Regions from separate parts of the Sorangium sp. So ce295 genome, predicted to be linked through region 1. Evidence: riboswitches for the same ligand, from Rfam matches in the RefSeq annotation. Region 1 holds a riboswitch; the other holds the start of a gene.
What was found. A riboswitch is a leader RNA that binds a small molecule or an ion and turns the genes downstream of it on or off. The one in region 1 is predicted to bind cobalamin.
Positions count from the first base shown of each region.

Region 1 (7,333 bases):
AAGGGGATGTCCCGCATCATCCTCTCGCTGCTGACGAACGGCGGCAGTCAGAACCTGTTCAACGGCGACATCAAGGGATTCCTCCGGGAGATCTCGGGGGCCGATCACAGGTACTGCGTCACCCATCGCAACTTTGCGATCCTCGATCCGAGCGACGGCGCAGACGACTGGGACAAGAACAACAACCTGGTGGTCCGCTTCCACGTGGAGAAGGACAACGGCGGCGTCGGCGTCCTCGAGCAAGTCCTCCCGAGAGTGCACACGTAGGCGCCGGCCGGGCATGCGCCGGCCTTCTGACGGCGCCGGTACCCTGCTTCCGCAGGCCGGCGCCGGTACCTTGCTCCTTCCGTGGAGGGGGTGAGTCGCCGCTTCAGAGGCTCAGGACCATGACGTCGATCCGGCGGTTCTGCGCGCGTCCGCCGGCGGTGTCGTTCGACGCCACCGGTTGCTCGGCGCCCATCCCGGCCACCTCGATGCGATGGGGAGCGATCTGTCGCGCGGTGAGCTCGTTGCGCACCGCCTGGGCTCGCGCCAGCGACAGCGATCTGTTCCCCTCGGCGCCGCCCACGGCGTCGGTGTGCCCTTCGATGCGCACCCGCGCGGAGGGATAGGCGTCGAGGATGACGGCCAGCGCTTCGAGCTTCGGCCGCGAAGCTTCGGTCAACTCCGTGGTCCCGAAGCGGAAGCTCACGCCTTCCATCGAGAAGCGCTTGGGGCCATCCGTGGCTCCGGCGTCGAGGTACCGCGCGATCTCCGCCTCGGAGCCGTGCTCGTCGACGGAGAGGACCTTGCCGCCCGGGAGCGTCATCTCTCCGGCCGTGATCCTGAGCTGCTCGACGATCTCCGGCGCGTTGGACGGCGCCTCGCCGGGCGCCTCGGCGCGCGGCGCCTCGACCTGTGGCGGCGGTTCGGCCTGCGGCGGCGCGGCAGGCTGAGCGAGGTCCTCCCTCGGAGCCGCCGCGATCGGGGCTTCGTGCGTGGGCTCGGCGGCGGCGCGCTCCGCCCTGCGTTCGCGGGCGAACGCCCAGAGGCCTCCGAGCACCGCCGCTGCCAGCAAGGTCGGGAGCAGCCATTCTCGCGTCTGACGCTGACGGGCAGGCCCTTCGCGCGAGGGGAGCGGCGTTGACGACTCCGTCGTTCGGGACGGGACGGGCGATACCGCATCGTGCGGCCGTTCGCGCGCCGCCGCCGCGACGAAAGGAGCGCTCGCCGCCATCGAGGGAGCGAGGAACCCGGCGAGGCCCGCGGGGGCGCGCGGATCGTCCTTGAAGGATTGCTTGTGGTGAGAGAGCAGATCGGCGAGCCCTCGCGCGGTCAGCCCTCTCGACCTCACCTCGCGGCCGAGGACGCACGCGACGATCGGAGCGACCAGGCCGAGCATCGCGGTCGAGCACCGCTGCTCTGCGCCGGAGGAGCGGGAGATGAGATCGATCATCCCGCTCGCGCGGTCGCCGAACAGGCGGGCGATCATCGACTGCCCATGGTGCGAGAGCTCCTCGGCCTGCTCGGCGCGGAGGGGACCTGCTCTCCCGAGCAGACCTTCGTAGTCCCGCTCGGTGATCATCCTGAACAGCTGCGCTGCGCCGCTCTCCGAGGAGGCGACCTGAGCCATTCCGGCGAGCAGCGTCGGCACCGAGCTCTCCGCGGCGCCGCGCACGTTCGTCGGCGATTCATCGCTCAGGCCCAGCCCCTTCGTTGCGGCCGAGATGAGCTCGGGCGTCAAGAAGCCCCTGGTGGTGTCCAGCAACGACATGGTTCCGATCCCTCCGGGAAGTGGTCATCGGCGCGGGCGAGGCAGCGTCATCGCGCACGCGACCCTGCCCGCATGAGCGTCGATGCCGTGCCTGTCTTCCGCTGACTCCGCGCGATGCGAGCGACGTGCCGGCACGCCCGCGCATCGCGCGCTGTGCCGCGGGTGCACACGGCCTGCACCTGCCGCGTCCTGCCCCTCGCGCTCGGCGAGGCGAGCCGGCGGCGATGGCGCGCGGCGCTCAGCGTCGTGCGAGCGCGGCCGTGCGGGCCTCGGCCGTCAGCGCGGCGAAGGCGTCCGTGCGCGTATACACGTGGTTGCCAGCCGCGGTGCACCCCGCGCCTCGCGACGTGACGCCCACCACGTCGCCGCGGTCGGCGTCGATCACCGGACCTCCCGAGTCGCCGGCGCAGGTCGCCCCCTCGATCTCGAACTCGCGCGGACCGAGGACCTTGCCCGTCGCCGGATCGGCGCGGGGCCCGACGGCGGCGACGAGGCGCGGACCGCGCGCGGCGCGGACGCCGAGCCGATTGGACGCTCCGCCGCCGTACCCGACGGCGACCACGCTGTCGCCTGGATCGAGCGCCCCGACCTCGCGCATCCGCAGGGGCGCCACGTCGGTGAGGGGCCGATCGAGCACCAGATAGGCGATGTCCGCGTCGCAGAGGACGCGCTCTTTCCCGTGCAGCGTGGCCACCGCGCGCGCCCGCGCGGCGTCGCGGGAGACGTCGATATGGTCCCCGGTGTAAATGGCGATCTCGGAAGGATCGATGTCTCCGCCGACGTGATCGCCGTTGTGCGACTTGCCCGAGCGATCGCAGCGAGGGGCCGCCGTCAGGTTGCGCGAGATGCAGTGACGCGCCGTCAAGACGAGGTTGGGCTCGACGAGCGCGCCGCTGCACAGGCTCACGCGTCGCTCGCCGCCCCGGGGATCGCGGTGCGATACGGCCACGGCGACGACGGAGCGCGCGGCGCCGTCGATGAGGGGCTCAGGCGCGCCCTTCGCGCGGGGCGAAACCTCGGTGATCGGCGCGACCGCCGCCGCCGGAGGAGGCGAGGCTTCGGCCGGGATGACGGCGACGACGATGCGTGGGACGAGGGCCGCGACGAGGCAGCCAAGGCATCCCGCGAGGCGCGGGACGACAGACGGAAACACCATGGATGAGGTCACCGACAAAGAGCATGCGAGGAGCGGCCGTGCAAGCCGACCCTGGAGCTTTTCTCCAGCATCAGAAGGGGAGGTGCCCCCGATGGGGTGTTGTTCCCACAGGGGAGAATCAGAGATGGAAACCAGGTCAGTCAGGTGAGCGGCGCCCGGCTGGAGGCGCGCTCTCTGGACTCTCGCGCTCGTCGACTAGCCCCGGCCCTCCAGCGCGGGCGCGGCGCCGGCGCCGCTCGACGCGCCGAGGGCGACGTGTCGCTCGATCACGAAGATCAAGCACGACGACGCGAAGGCGGCCGTGACGCCCGAGCAACGCTCCATGGACGTCGTGAACGCTCTCCGGCGGCTTTTGCTTGACAACGTTGTTGGTACCATGGCAGGTTCCGGATTGAAAGTGAAAGTGACTTTCATTATTGAAAGTGGGGTTCCACGATGGACAACGTGATGTCGAAGGCGACGGCTCCGCTCGACCGCCGGTGTGATCACTGCGGCGTTGCTGGACGTGCCGAGCCCAATTCCGTGCGCTGCGGCTGCGGCAGCCTGCTCGCCCGGTATGTGCCCGGCGGCGTCGAGCTGAAGTGCCGGCGGTGCAAGCGCGTCGTCGTCGTCCCGGTCCCGGCGGCGACGGAGGACGTGAGCGGCTGAATCCCCCAGAGCGCTGACATGGCAGGTCGCGGCGGCGAACTCTGGCCAGCGCGGTTCGCGCCATCACCGCATCAGGCCCACCGCCGTCTCGACGCCGCGCACGTAGTCGCGGGGCTCGGGGACCTGGCGCAGCTCCTGGATGGTGATCGGCAGGTGCGATCTCGGGGATCCCGACGTGCGGTTGACAGGTCTCGGGTCGCTCATTATTGATAAAGAAAATCAATTTTAAATTGTGCGTGATACGCGCGTGCAAGACTGTCAAGGGACTCCCGATTCTGTCTCGGGTGTGCGTCGCCGGTGGGCTCGCGGACGGGGCGCTCCGGGCCTTCGCTTCAGCATTGACATCCTGCGTGACGGGTGCGACGAGTCGCCCCGCCATCGGTGCTCGTCCGGCCATCCCCTGGCGAGCTGAAAAGGGAACCCGGTGAGAATCCGGGACTGCCCCCGCAGCGGTGAACGGGAACGACCATCACCAAGAAGCACTGGGCATGCACCAGAGCAGCCTGGGAAGCGGTGATGTGTAGGAGAGCGACCGGCGACGGCCGCAGCGCCCGTGAGTTCGAAGACCTGCCGAAGGTGCGCGCGCCGGTGCTCTGGCGCGCGCTGACCTGAGCCTTCGAGGGGAAGGCGTCCAGGCTCTCGACCACCTCGCTCGCGCGCGGTGCCGTGGCCCGTCACGCAGCCCCCTCGCTTCGGCTCTCAGCTCACCCGGAGCAGCGCTGGGTCGACGCGGGCAGGCGGCGCGTGAATGGTTGATTCCTCTGATCGTCGGTCGCGTCGGCGCCGGAGCGCCGGCGTGGCGTGCTGGCTCGCGCTCGCCGCCTGCAGCGCAGTGGCAGCCTCGCCTGCCGCCCGCGCCGAGGATCCGCGCCGGCCTGCGGGCGCGCCGGGGGATGATCCCGCTGCTGCTCGACCGGGGACAGACCCGCTGGAGGTGCACGTCGAGGGGGATCGCCTGCGCGCGCCCGCGCCGCCCAAGGACAGGTCCGTCGCGGGGTCGGTGCTGGGCCGCGAGCGCCTCACCGGCGCGGGGCTCGGGGCGGCGGACGTGCTCCGCACGCAGCCGGGCGTCCTCATCATCGAGTCGGGCGGCTTCGGCGGGCCGGCGACAGCGGCCCTCCGGGGAGCGACCGCCACGCAGACGCCGGTGTACCTCGCCGGCGTCCGCCTGAACGACGACGTCGTGGGGACGGCGGATCTCTCCCTCGTGCCCCTCTGGCTCATCGAGCGCATCGAGATCTACCGCGGCCACGCCCCCATCGAGGCCGACCGCCTCGGCCCCGGCGGCGCGATCTTCTTCGAGCCGCGGCGGCCTTCCCGGACGACGGGCGGCGCAGGCGTCATGGCGGGCTCGCTCGGCGCGCGGCGCGGGTGGGCGTTCGCCGGCGCCAGCGCGGGCCCGGTGAGCGCGATCGTCGGGGTGAGCGCCGAGGCCGCGGAGAACCGCTACACGTTCGTCAACGATGGCGGGACGCTCTTCGACGAGAGCGACGACACCGTGGAGCGCCGGCAGAACGCCGACGTGCGCACGATCGACGCGTGGGCGCTCGCGCGCGTCGAGCTCGGCGGCGGCGCGATCGTCGACGTGATCGCGAACGGCACAGGCCGCGAGCAGGGCGTGCCGAGGCTCGCGCTCCTGCCGTCCCGCGAGGCGCGGGGGGAGTCGCGGCGCGTGCTGGCGTCCGTCGCGGCGCGCGTGCCTTTCGGCGGAGAGGCGCAGCACACGCTCGAGGCGCGCACCTCGTTCATCGAGGCGCGGTCGGAGGTCCACGACCCGCTCTTCGAGCTCGCGCTGCAGACGCCTGAGCTCCGCCTCGCCGGCCGCCGCCTGGAGCAGACGCTCGGGGCGACGCTCTCCTTCGCCGACCGGCTCCGGGTGCGGCCCGTGCTCTCGGTCGCGCGCGAGGGCATCTCACGCGCGCCGGACGACGTCCCGCTCGCCCGGGCGCGGCGCTCGCTCGCGCGCGGCGCCGTCAGCGCGGAGGCGCGCCTCGGCGAGGGGCTCGCGCTGCACGCCCTCGCGAGCGGGGAGTGCCACGCCACAGGGGCCGACCGCGAGCGCCCGTGCGACGTGCTCGTCCCGACCGGGCGGGTCGGCGTCGAGGCGGGGAGCGACAGGCTCCGGCTCCTCGCGACCGTGGGCCGCTACGTCCGCGTCCCGACGCTCGGCGAGGTGTACGGCGTCTCCGGCGTCGTCCACGGCAACGCGGAGCTCGAGCCGGAGTCGGGCGCCACGATCGAGGCCGGGATCCGGGCGCAGACGGGGCGCGGCGCCGTGCTGCGCGGCGCCTTCCTCGACGTGTTCGCGTTCGGGAGCGCGGTCTCCGGGCTCGTCGCGTACGAGAAGTCCGGTCAGGGCTACGTGAGCCCGTACAACGTCGGCCGCGCCCGCGTCGTGGGCGCGGAGCTGCTGGCCGGGGTCGAGGTGACCCCGTTCCTCCGCGCCGAGATCGCGGCGACGCTGCTCGATCCGCGGGACACGACGCCGGGGCGGACGACCAGGAACGACCTCCTCCCGTTCCGCTCGCGCCTCGTCGTCGCGCCGCGCCTGCACGCCGAGTGGAAGCGCCCGGGCGGCGCCGTGTTCTCGGGCGCGTCGGGCGAGATCCGGGCCGTGTACCAGTCGAGCCGGTACGCCGATCCCGCCGGGCTCGGCGTGATCGCGGAGCAAGCGACCCTCGACCTCGACGCGGAGGCGAGGTGGCTCGGCGGGCACCTCGCGGTGAGAGGTCGCGTCGCGGACCTCCTGGACGCGCGGCGCACGGATGTCGTCGGGTTTCCGCTCCCGGGGCGGAGCGTGTTTTTCACACTGGAGTCAACATGGTGAAGATCAGTCTGTTTGCGTTCGCGATCTCGATCCCGATCCTCGGGTGCAACGTGGATTCGCCGCCGCCGTCGACGGGCGGCGTCCACGGCGGCGGCGACGGCGACGCGTGTGAGAGCGGCGTGGTCATCGTGACGAGCGACTACCAGTCGACGAACATCGCTGTGTCGGAGCTCGACGGGACCACCCTGTCGCCCTCCTTCGTGTCGAGCGGCGCGGCGAAGCCGGGGCTCAGCCTCGCGCTGTCCGGCGACGTCGACGTCCCGAGGGCGGCGCCGCCGTCCGGCCGCGTGGTCCTGCTCGATCGGTTCGGCACGAACGTGATCACCTGGATGGATCTCGAGACCGCCGGGGTCCTCGCGCAGCTCCCGGTCGGGCAGGGGTTCGAGTCGAACCCTCAGGACTACATCGAGGTGGGGGCGGACCGCGCGCTCGTGTCGCGCTACGGGAGCAACCCGAGCCCGGGCGTGGAGCCGTTCGACGAGGGCGGCGATCTCCTGATCGTCGACACGAAGGAGTACTCCATCGTCGGGCGCATCGCCCTGCCGGAGGAGGAAGAGGGGCTCCTGCCGCGCCCGTCGGGGATGGCGCGCGTCGGTGACGACGTTGTCGTGGCCCTCGGCCGGCTCGCCGCGGACCTCTCGACCGTGGGCGAAGGGCGCTTCGTGGGCGTCTCGCCGGAGCAGGGCGCTGTCACATGGACGGTCGACGTGCAGGGGCTCTACGGCTGCGGGCGTCTCGCCGTGTCGCCCTCGGGAGAGCGGCTGGCGGTCGCCTGCTCGAGCCGCTTCGACGCCGAGGCGATGGAGTACGATCCGGCGACGAGCGACGTCGTGATCTACGACGCTCGCACCTCGCCCCCGGAGGAGATCAAGCGGCTCGGCGTGGCCAGGGCGCTCGGCGCAGCGGTCCAGCCCACGCTCGCGTTCGCCTCCGAGGACGTGCTCCTCGG
Region 1 covers NZ_CP150324.1:5,728,297-5,735,629, reverse strand. The annotation lists gene WMF11_RS21675 (alkaline phosphatase D family protein) at 1-267, shown strand, start outside; gene WMF11_RS21670 (OmpA family protein) at 371-1,753, opposite strand; gene WMF11_RS21665 (trypsin-like serine protease) at 1,992-2,909, opposite strand; gene WMF11_RS21660 (hypothetical protein) at 3,105-3,233, opposite strand; gene WMF11_RS21655 (hypothetical protein) at 3,345-3,557, shown strand; gene WMF11_RS21650 (hypothetical protein) at 3,621-3,761, opposite strand; cobalamin riboswitch at 3,920-4,146, shown strand; gene WMF11_RS21645 (TonB-dependent receptor) at 4,390-6,384, shown strand; gene WMF11_RS21640 (hypothetical protein) at 6,378-7,333, shown strand, end outside.

Region 2 (7,333 bases), 5.4 Mb from region 1:
GCGATCGCGTCGAGCGTGCGCTCACCGGCGAAGGCGCAGAACGACGTGATCAGCCCGAGGTGCTGGGGCGCGAAGCGCAGCACGCCGAGGACGAAGGGGATCGCGTCGCGATCGACGTCGGGCCGGATCTCCCCGCGCGCGATGCCCTCGTCGACCCAGCCGTTGATCTGGGCGATCTGCGCCTTCGCGGCGGCGGCGCTCGCGGCGTCGTCGAGCGGGCGGAGCGCGCGGAGGTCGGGATCCTCGCGGAGGAGCTTGCCGAAGAGCGGCTCGGCCGCCTGCTGTCGGTAAGCGAAGCGGAGGGTCGCGACGAGGCGATCGAGCGGGGATTCCAGGCCGAGCACCTCGGCGGCGAAGCGCGCGCGGATCGTGGCGAACGCTTGCTCCACCACCTCGCGCAGGAGGGACTCCTTGTCGGCGAACTCGAGGTAGAGGGCGCCCTTTGCGCAGCCGGCCTCGGCGGCGACGGCGTCGAGGTTGGTGCCCTTGAAGCCGCGCTCGACGAAGTGGCGCTTCGCGGCGTCGAGGATCCTGGTGCGCCGCGCAGGGTCGCGGGGTCTGTCGGGGCGGCGGACGGGCACAGAACTCATATGACTGAATTGGGCATATGAGTCAACTCGGGCGGCTCTGGCGCGGGACGTGGGCAGGGGACCACGACGGCCGAGGTGGCGCGCGGGCTGCGGGGGAGGCTCCGCGCGTCGGCGATCCACGCTCGAGGCGGCGCCCGGCGCCGCGCCTCACTGCATGATGTCGTCGACGAGCCGGGCCACCAGCCGGTCGCCGAGCAGGTGCTCCTCGACGAGGTCCTTCGCGTCCTCCTCGCGGACGCCGCGGTACCAGACCCCGTCGGGGTAGACGGCGACCGTCGGCCCCTCGCCGCAGCGCCCCATGCACGACGTCCTCGTCACGCGGATCTGCTGCTGCTGGCCGGCCTGCTTCACGAGCCGGCGCACCGACTCGAGGAGCGCCAGGCTGCCGCGGTCCACGCAGTCGGCGTTGCCGCAGACGAGCACGTGCTTGCGCAGCGAGCGGTGGGCGTGCGGGTGGTTCGACGCCTGCGTGTGCGTGAGCGTGTGGCGCACGCTGTAGAGCATCGCCTTGAGCCCGCCGACCTCCCGGGCGAGCCCCGGCAGCGCGGTGCGGTACATGCACGTGTCGCAGGGGAGCGGCGCCTCGCCGGCGAGCGCCTGGCGCGCGCGCTCGTCGATCAGGCCCGCGAGCGCGCTCGACCGGCCGAGGTGCGGCGCGAGCGACGCCCGGATCCACGGGTACGTCGATGAAAAGCGTTCGACCTGCTCGGCGAGCTTCGTCATGAGCCGCCCGGCGAAGAGGAAGTAGGGGACCACCACGACGCGCTCCGGCCGGTGCCGCGCGACCCGCTCCAGCGTCTCTTCGACCGAGGGCCGGGTGACGCCGATGAAGGTCGGCTCGACGAGCTGGAGCCCGCGGCCTTCGCCGATGAGGCGCGCCGTCTTGCAGAAATCGCCGTTCGCGTCGGGGTCGCTCGACCCGCGCCCCACGACGACGAGCGCCGACCGGGCCCGCGCCGCCGGGTCGGCCGGCAGCGCGGTCGCGGCGCGCTCGAACGCGAGCTCGGCGAGCGCCGGGTGCACGCCGAGCGGCCGCGCCGCCGAGAAGCGCACCCCCGGGTGCGCGGCCCGCGCCCGCTCGAGCGCGAGCGGGATGTCGTTCTTCACGTGCCCCGCCGCGAACAGGAAGAGCGGCACGACCGCCACGCGGGACGCCCGCGCCGCGAGCGCCGCGAGCGCGTCGGCGAGGTGAGGCGTCGCGAGCTCGATGTAGCCGTGCTGCACGGCGATCTCGGGCCGCGCCGCGGCGTAATCGGCCACGATCGCCTCGAACTCGGCGTTCGACGCGGCGTCGCGGCTGCCGTGGCCGATCAGCAGGAGACCGTCGTCATGCACGCGAGCGCCTCCTCCAGGGTGAGCGGGAGGCCCGCGCCGCCCCGCGGCGGCAGAGGGCTCATCCGGGTCCAGAGCTCGGCGACCCACGGCCGCCGCATCCGCGCCCGCGCGAGGAGCTCCCCCCGCGCGAACACCTCCCGCGGCGGCCCGTCCGCGAGGACCTGGCCGTCGCCCAGCAAGACAGCGCGCGAGGCGAAGAGCGGCACGAGATCCACCGCGTGGGTCGCGGTGACCAGCGTGGTCCCCTGCTGCTCGGAGAGCGCGCGCAGCGTCTGGCACAGGGCGAGCTCGCCTTCCGGGTCGAGCCCCGCGGTCGGCTCGTCGAGCAGCAGCACCCGCGGCCGCATCGCCAGCATCCCGGCGATGCACGCGCGCTTGCGCTCGCCGAAGCTCAGCGCCTCGATGGCCCGGTCGGCGAGGTGGGCGATCTGCACGGCGGCGAGCGCCGCCTCGGCGCGGCGGCGCGCCTCGGGCGCGGGCAGGCCGAGGTTTCGCGGGCCGAACAGGACGTCGTCGAGGAGCGTCGCGCCGAGCAGCTGGTCGTCCGGGTCCTGGAGCACGAGCGCGGCGCCCGCGGCGACGGCGTCCGAGGGCGAGCCCACGCGGCGGCCCGCGATCTCGACGCCGCCGCCGGGCGCCGGGAGCAGCCCGACGAGCGTCCGGAGCAGCGCTGTCTTGCCGGCGCCGTTGCCGCCGAGCACCGCCACGGACTCGCCCTCGCCGACGTCGAGGCGCACGTCGCGCAGCACGGGCTCGCCGCGCCGGTAGCCGAGCCGGGGGGCGCGCAGCGCGATCATCCGGCCTCTCCCGCGGCGACGCTGAGCCCGAGGGCCGCGAGGGCGGCGGCGGCGAACGCGACGTTCGCGGCGGGCGCGCTCGTCCTCCGGTCGGCGACGGGGAGCTTCCCCTGGTAGCCGCGGAGCTGCATCGCGAGCGCGGCGCTCTCGGAGCGCTCGAGCGTCCGGAGCGCCACGACGCCCGCGACGGCGCCGGCCGAGCGCGCGGCGGCCCCGGGGCGGGTGAACCCGCCGCGGAGCGCGGCGGCGCTCCACGCGCTGTCGGCCGCGCGCTGGAGCACGCCGGCGAAGCGCCGCGTCAGCGCGAGCAGCTCGACGAGGGCCGCGGGGACGCCGAGCCCGGCGAGCGCCGCCTCGATCTCGGCGGGCGCTGCGGCGCCGGCGAGCCACCGGAGCACGGCGGCCGCCGCGAGGACGCGCGCGCCGATGGCCGCGGCGCGGCGGGCCCCCTCGGCCGTGATCGCGTCGACGGGGAACGGCGCGCCGGGGAGGAGCGGCGCTCCCGGCGTGAGCGCGAGCGCGAGCGCCGCCGCGACCGCTCCGATCCACGCGGCGGGCGCGGCGGCGCGGAGGACGGCGCGCGCCGGCGTGCCCTGGAGGCGGAGGGCCGCGCACGCGAGGAGGAGCAGCGCGGCCGGCGTGACGGGCGAGCGCGCGCCCGCGGCGACGCAGCACGCCGCCACGGCGGCCCCGAGGCGGAGCCGGGCGTCCACGTCGCGGAGCCGCGGAGGCGGGTCAGTCCGCACGGAGGCCTTGGCCGCCGGCCTTGACCGCGGGCGCGCCCGCGCGCTCGACGAAGAGCACGCGCGAGAAATAGCCGAGGGCGAAGCCGGCGAGGAGCCCGGCCCAGAGGAACGCGAAGAGCAGGAGGTCGCCCTCGAGGCCCGCGAACAGCGGCCCCGTGTCGTGGCGCCCTGCGTCCTCGGCGACGCGGCGCACCACGGCCTCGTCGACGCCGTCCCAGGACGCATTGCCGCAGGCGGCGAGCCAGAGGGAAGCGGCGAGCCGGAGCGCTGCCGCGCACGCGCGCCGCGCGAGCGGCGCTGGCAGCGGGCGCTGTCCGAGCCGCCGCGTCACGACGCCCCCGGGGCGAGCCGGACGACCTGGAGCCGGTCCAGGATGTCGGGCCGCCGGGCGCGCAGGAAGGCGAGCGCCCCCGCGGTCATGACGCCCTCGAGCAGGCCGAGCGGCAGCTGGGTGGGGACGAAGGCCAGGGCGACGCCCGTGAACATGGACGTCACCGACCCCTCGCCCGAGAGCCCGAGCGCGAGCGCGAGCGCCGTGGTGGCGTAGGTTGCCCAGTCCGACGTCACGCCCGCCAGGAACCCCGCGACCCAGAGGTTCGCGCCGCAGCGCCGCGCGAGGTGGAAGGCGAAATATCCGGTGAAGGCGCCCGCGATGCCCATCGACGCGACGTCGGCGCCGAGCGTGGTGAGGCCGCCGTGCGCGAGGAAGAGGGCCTGGATAAGGAGCGCCACCACGGTGACGAGGACGGTCATCCAGGGGCCGATGAGCACCGCCGCGAGCCCTGTGCCGCACGGGTGGGAGCAGGTCCCGGCGGTCGGCACCGGCACGGGCATGCACGAGATCGCGAAGACGGCGGCCGCGATGAGGCCGACGAACGGCTTGTAGAAGGCGTCCTGCTCGGTGCGGCGCCGGAGAAGGTGGAGGGCGATCGCGACGAAGGGCAGGGCGAGCGCGTTCCAGAAGGCGCACCAGCCGAGCGGCAGGACGCCTTCCGCGAGGTGCATCGCGGCCGCGGGCCGGGGCGCGAGGAGCGTCCCCAGGGACACGGCAGCGATCGACAATGCGCGGCCGTGAAGACCGATTTCGGCGCTCCGGGTGAAGTCCGCACCCGAACGCCACGAAGACGTGCGCAAGCTGCACCTCGTGGGAGGCTCGGGTAGGTCTCCCGGCTCATGGGTTCAGGGAGCTGATCGAGCTCCCAGCGCTGCGTCCACCTTCCCAGGCCTCTTCCTAATGAGGCCCAGTGGTCTTCGGAGGCAGCTCCCCACTCACGGTGGCGGGACCGCGCCGGTTTTGCACCGGCTTCCCTGTTATGCCCCGGAGGGCACCCGAGGAATGGATTGTCAGGCCGGTGCTCGGTAATCCCGTTTCGTGCCCGGCGTCAAGGACGTCGCGCCCCGATCGCGGAGGAGGCGCTCAGCGGGCGCTGCATCTGGCATGGCGTGTCGGACGAGCTCCCCGTCGAGCGCGGGCCAGCTCCGCCTCGCGCGCGGTGCCCCGCGCGTCGGCCCACGTATCCAGGCGGCGCGATCACGCGAGCCGGGCGCGTACCGGGGTGCGGACCCCGGGCGCGCGGACCGGGCGAACCCGGGTGCGTCGACCGGGGTCGAGCTTCCGCCTTGCGCGCTCCGGCCCGCCGCGAGCGCCCTCGTCCGCGGCGTTGGTGCGGCGGTGATGCCTGCCGCTGGTGGACGCCTCGCCCTCGCGGGCACTGCCGGGGCGCACGAAGCCATCACTGCCGAGGCGCGCCGCGCGCCCGTCGGTGCCCCCATCGAGCAGACATGGGCGCGCCGACGAGCGATCGAGGCCCTGTGATGCGATGGCCGAGGCCGAGAAATTGACCCAGACGCATCACGCGAAGAGTCGTCGAGCACACGTCTTGAATTATGTCCCCCTTAGATAAAACCTGTTTACTTTATCGCCGTGCGGGTGCAGCGCCTGTCGCGTGCAGCGCCTGAGCGGGGTCTCTCGTGCGCTTGAATACAAGGCGCCGGCGCGTTCTTTCCGCAGTGTGCTTTGTTCGTCCGGGCTCTTTACTCGGGAGCAGGCGTCCGGTGTACGGCCTGCTGCCTCGTGGCATCTCTTATTGAAGAGATGAGGGATTTCGTGTTCGCTCGTCTCGGAATGCACGGCGAACGCTGCGCTGTGCGCTGTCTCCGGTGGAGGGGTATGCCCGGCTCGAACGTGAATTCCCGCTGCGCTTGTGTGTGTGGGTTGCGCGCCCGCCTGGCCGCCTTCGTGTCTGGAGCGCTCTGCTCGCTCGGCGTGCAGTCATTGCACTTTGTTATCGACAACGCGCTTGCGGATGCCACAATCTGACTACCGCATGCGCACCGGCGCGGACCCCCCAGCCCGGAGCGCATGCGGTCTTTTTTCTTCGCACCGTGGCGGACGTTCAAGACTCCGGCGCGGTGTCCCTGCCGCGGTCATTCTGGGCCCCCCTCCAGCGTGATGCGCGGTATTTTTTTGCCGTCGAGCGCGCGGTTCGCGCCTCCCGAGCCTTCACTTGCCCGTGAATGTGGCCTGCGATTTCGCCAGGAACGCTTTCATTCCGAGCTGTTGATCTTCGCTGCCGAAGAGCGCGGCGAATGCCTGGGCTTCCAGCTCGTTGGCGGCGGCGAGGTCGAGGCTCTCGCCGCGCAGGAGGACGCGTTTGGCGGCGGCGACGGCGAGCGGCCCGCGCGAGGCGATCTTGAGGGCGGTCTCGCGGGCGCGCGCGAGGAGCTCGGTCGCCGGGAAGACGGCGTTGACGAGCCCGATCGACAGCGCCTGCTGGGCGGTGATCATGTCTCCTGAATAGACGAGCTCGCGCGCGCGTCCTGGCCCGACCCGTCGCAGCAGCCGCTGGGTCCCGCCGAACCCCGGGATGACGCCCAGGTTCACCTCGGGCTGGCCGAGCTTGGCGCCTTCGGCGGCGTAGATGAAGTCGCATGCGAGGGCGAGCTCGCAGCCGCCGCCCAGCGCGAAGCCGTTGACGGCGGCGATCACGGGGAAGGGGGCAGTCTCGATGAGCTCGGCGAGCCGGTGGCCTGCGTCGGCGAACCGTTTCGCGGCGATGCTGTTCATGGTCGCCATCTCCGCGATGTCGGCGCCGGCGACGAACGCCTTGCCGGCGCCGGTCAGCACCGCCGCGCGGACCTCGTTGCCCTCGGCGGGCGCGAGGAGGTCGCGGAAGGCCGTGGTGAGCTCGCCGAGGACGGCGGGGTTCAGGGCGTTGAGTTTGTCGGGCCGCTGGATGGTCACGATGGCGACGTGATCCGCGCGCTCGACGGCGACGAACTGGAGCGTACCGCGAGCAGGGGCCCCCGGCTGCTGTTCTTGAGCGGTCATGGAGCGTGGTTAGCAGCGCCCCGCGCCGGTGGGAAGCGCCTGCCGTGAGCCAGGGAAGGCGTCATTCCGTGTCCGCCCGATCCCGCTGTGTCGAGGCCGTTGCCGAGCCGACGAGCGAGCGATTTCCGGAGGAGTCTCGCACCTGTTCCGGGACATGGCCCGTCGCTCGATGATCCGAACTCACCGCTTGAGTGCGGGTGCGCGACGTGACGGTCCTGTCGCGAGCCCGCGTGCGATCGTGGTGAGTCGGGCAGACCGCCCGTCCTCCGACCCGCACACCCGTGTTCGCCTCGCGCGTATCCCGTCGCCGCTCCCCCGTCATCATCCCCCCTGGAGAGAGCCAGGGAGGGAGGGGGTGCCGCGCGGGGGGCCGGCGGGGTAGGGCCCCACGAACCCGAGCGCCGGCCCGCTTCGTGCGACGCCCTCTCGGATCGGCTCCGCCGTTCAGCCGGCCACGGCCCCCCAAAAGGCGCGAGTTCGTGGGAGGGGCCCCCGCCGGCCCCCCGCGCGGCGCCCCCTCCCTCCCTGGCTCCG
Region 2 covers NZ_CP150324.1:355,272-362,604, forward strand. The annotation lists gene WMF11_RS01395 (TetR/AcrR family transcriptional regulator) at 1-590, opposite strand, end outside; gene WMF11_RS01400 (CbiX/SirB N-terminal domain-containing protein) at 738-1,925, opposite strand; gene WMF11_RS01405 (energy-coupling factor ABC transporter ATP-binding protein) at 1,901-2,722, opposite strand; gene WMF11_RS01410 (CbiQ family ECF transporter T component) at 2,719-3,468, opposite strand; gene WMF11_RS01415 (hypothetical protein) at 3,458-3,799, opposite strand; gene WMF11_RS01420 (energy-coupling factor ABC transporter permease) at 3,796-4,509, opposite strand; cobalamin riboswitch at 4,608-4,816, opposite strand; gene WMF11_RS01425 (enoyl-CoA hydratase/isomerase family protein) at 5,972-6,799, opposite strand.
Region 2: linked by a shared signal. The riboswitch ahead of WMF11_RS01420 (energy-coupling factor ABC transporter permease) and the one ahead of WMF11_RS21645 (TonB-dependent receptor) in region 1 are both predicted to bind cobalamin.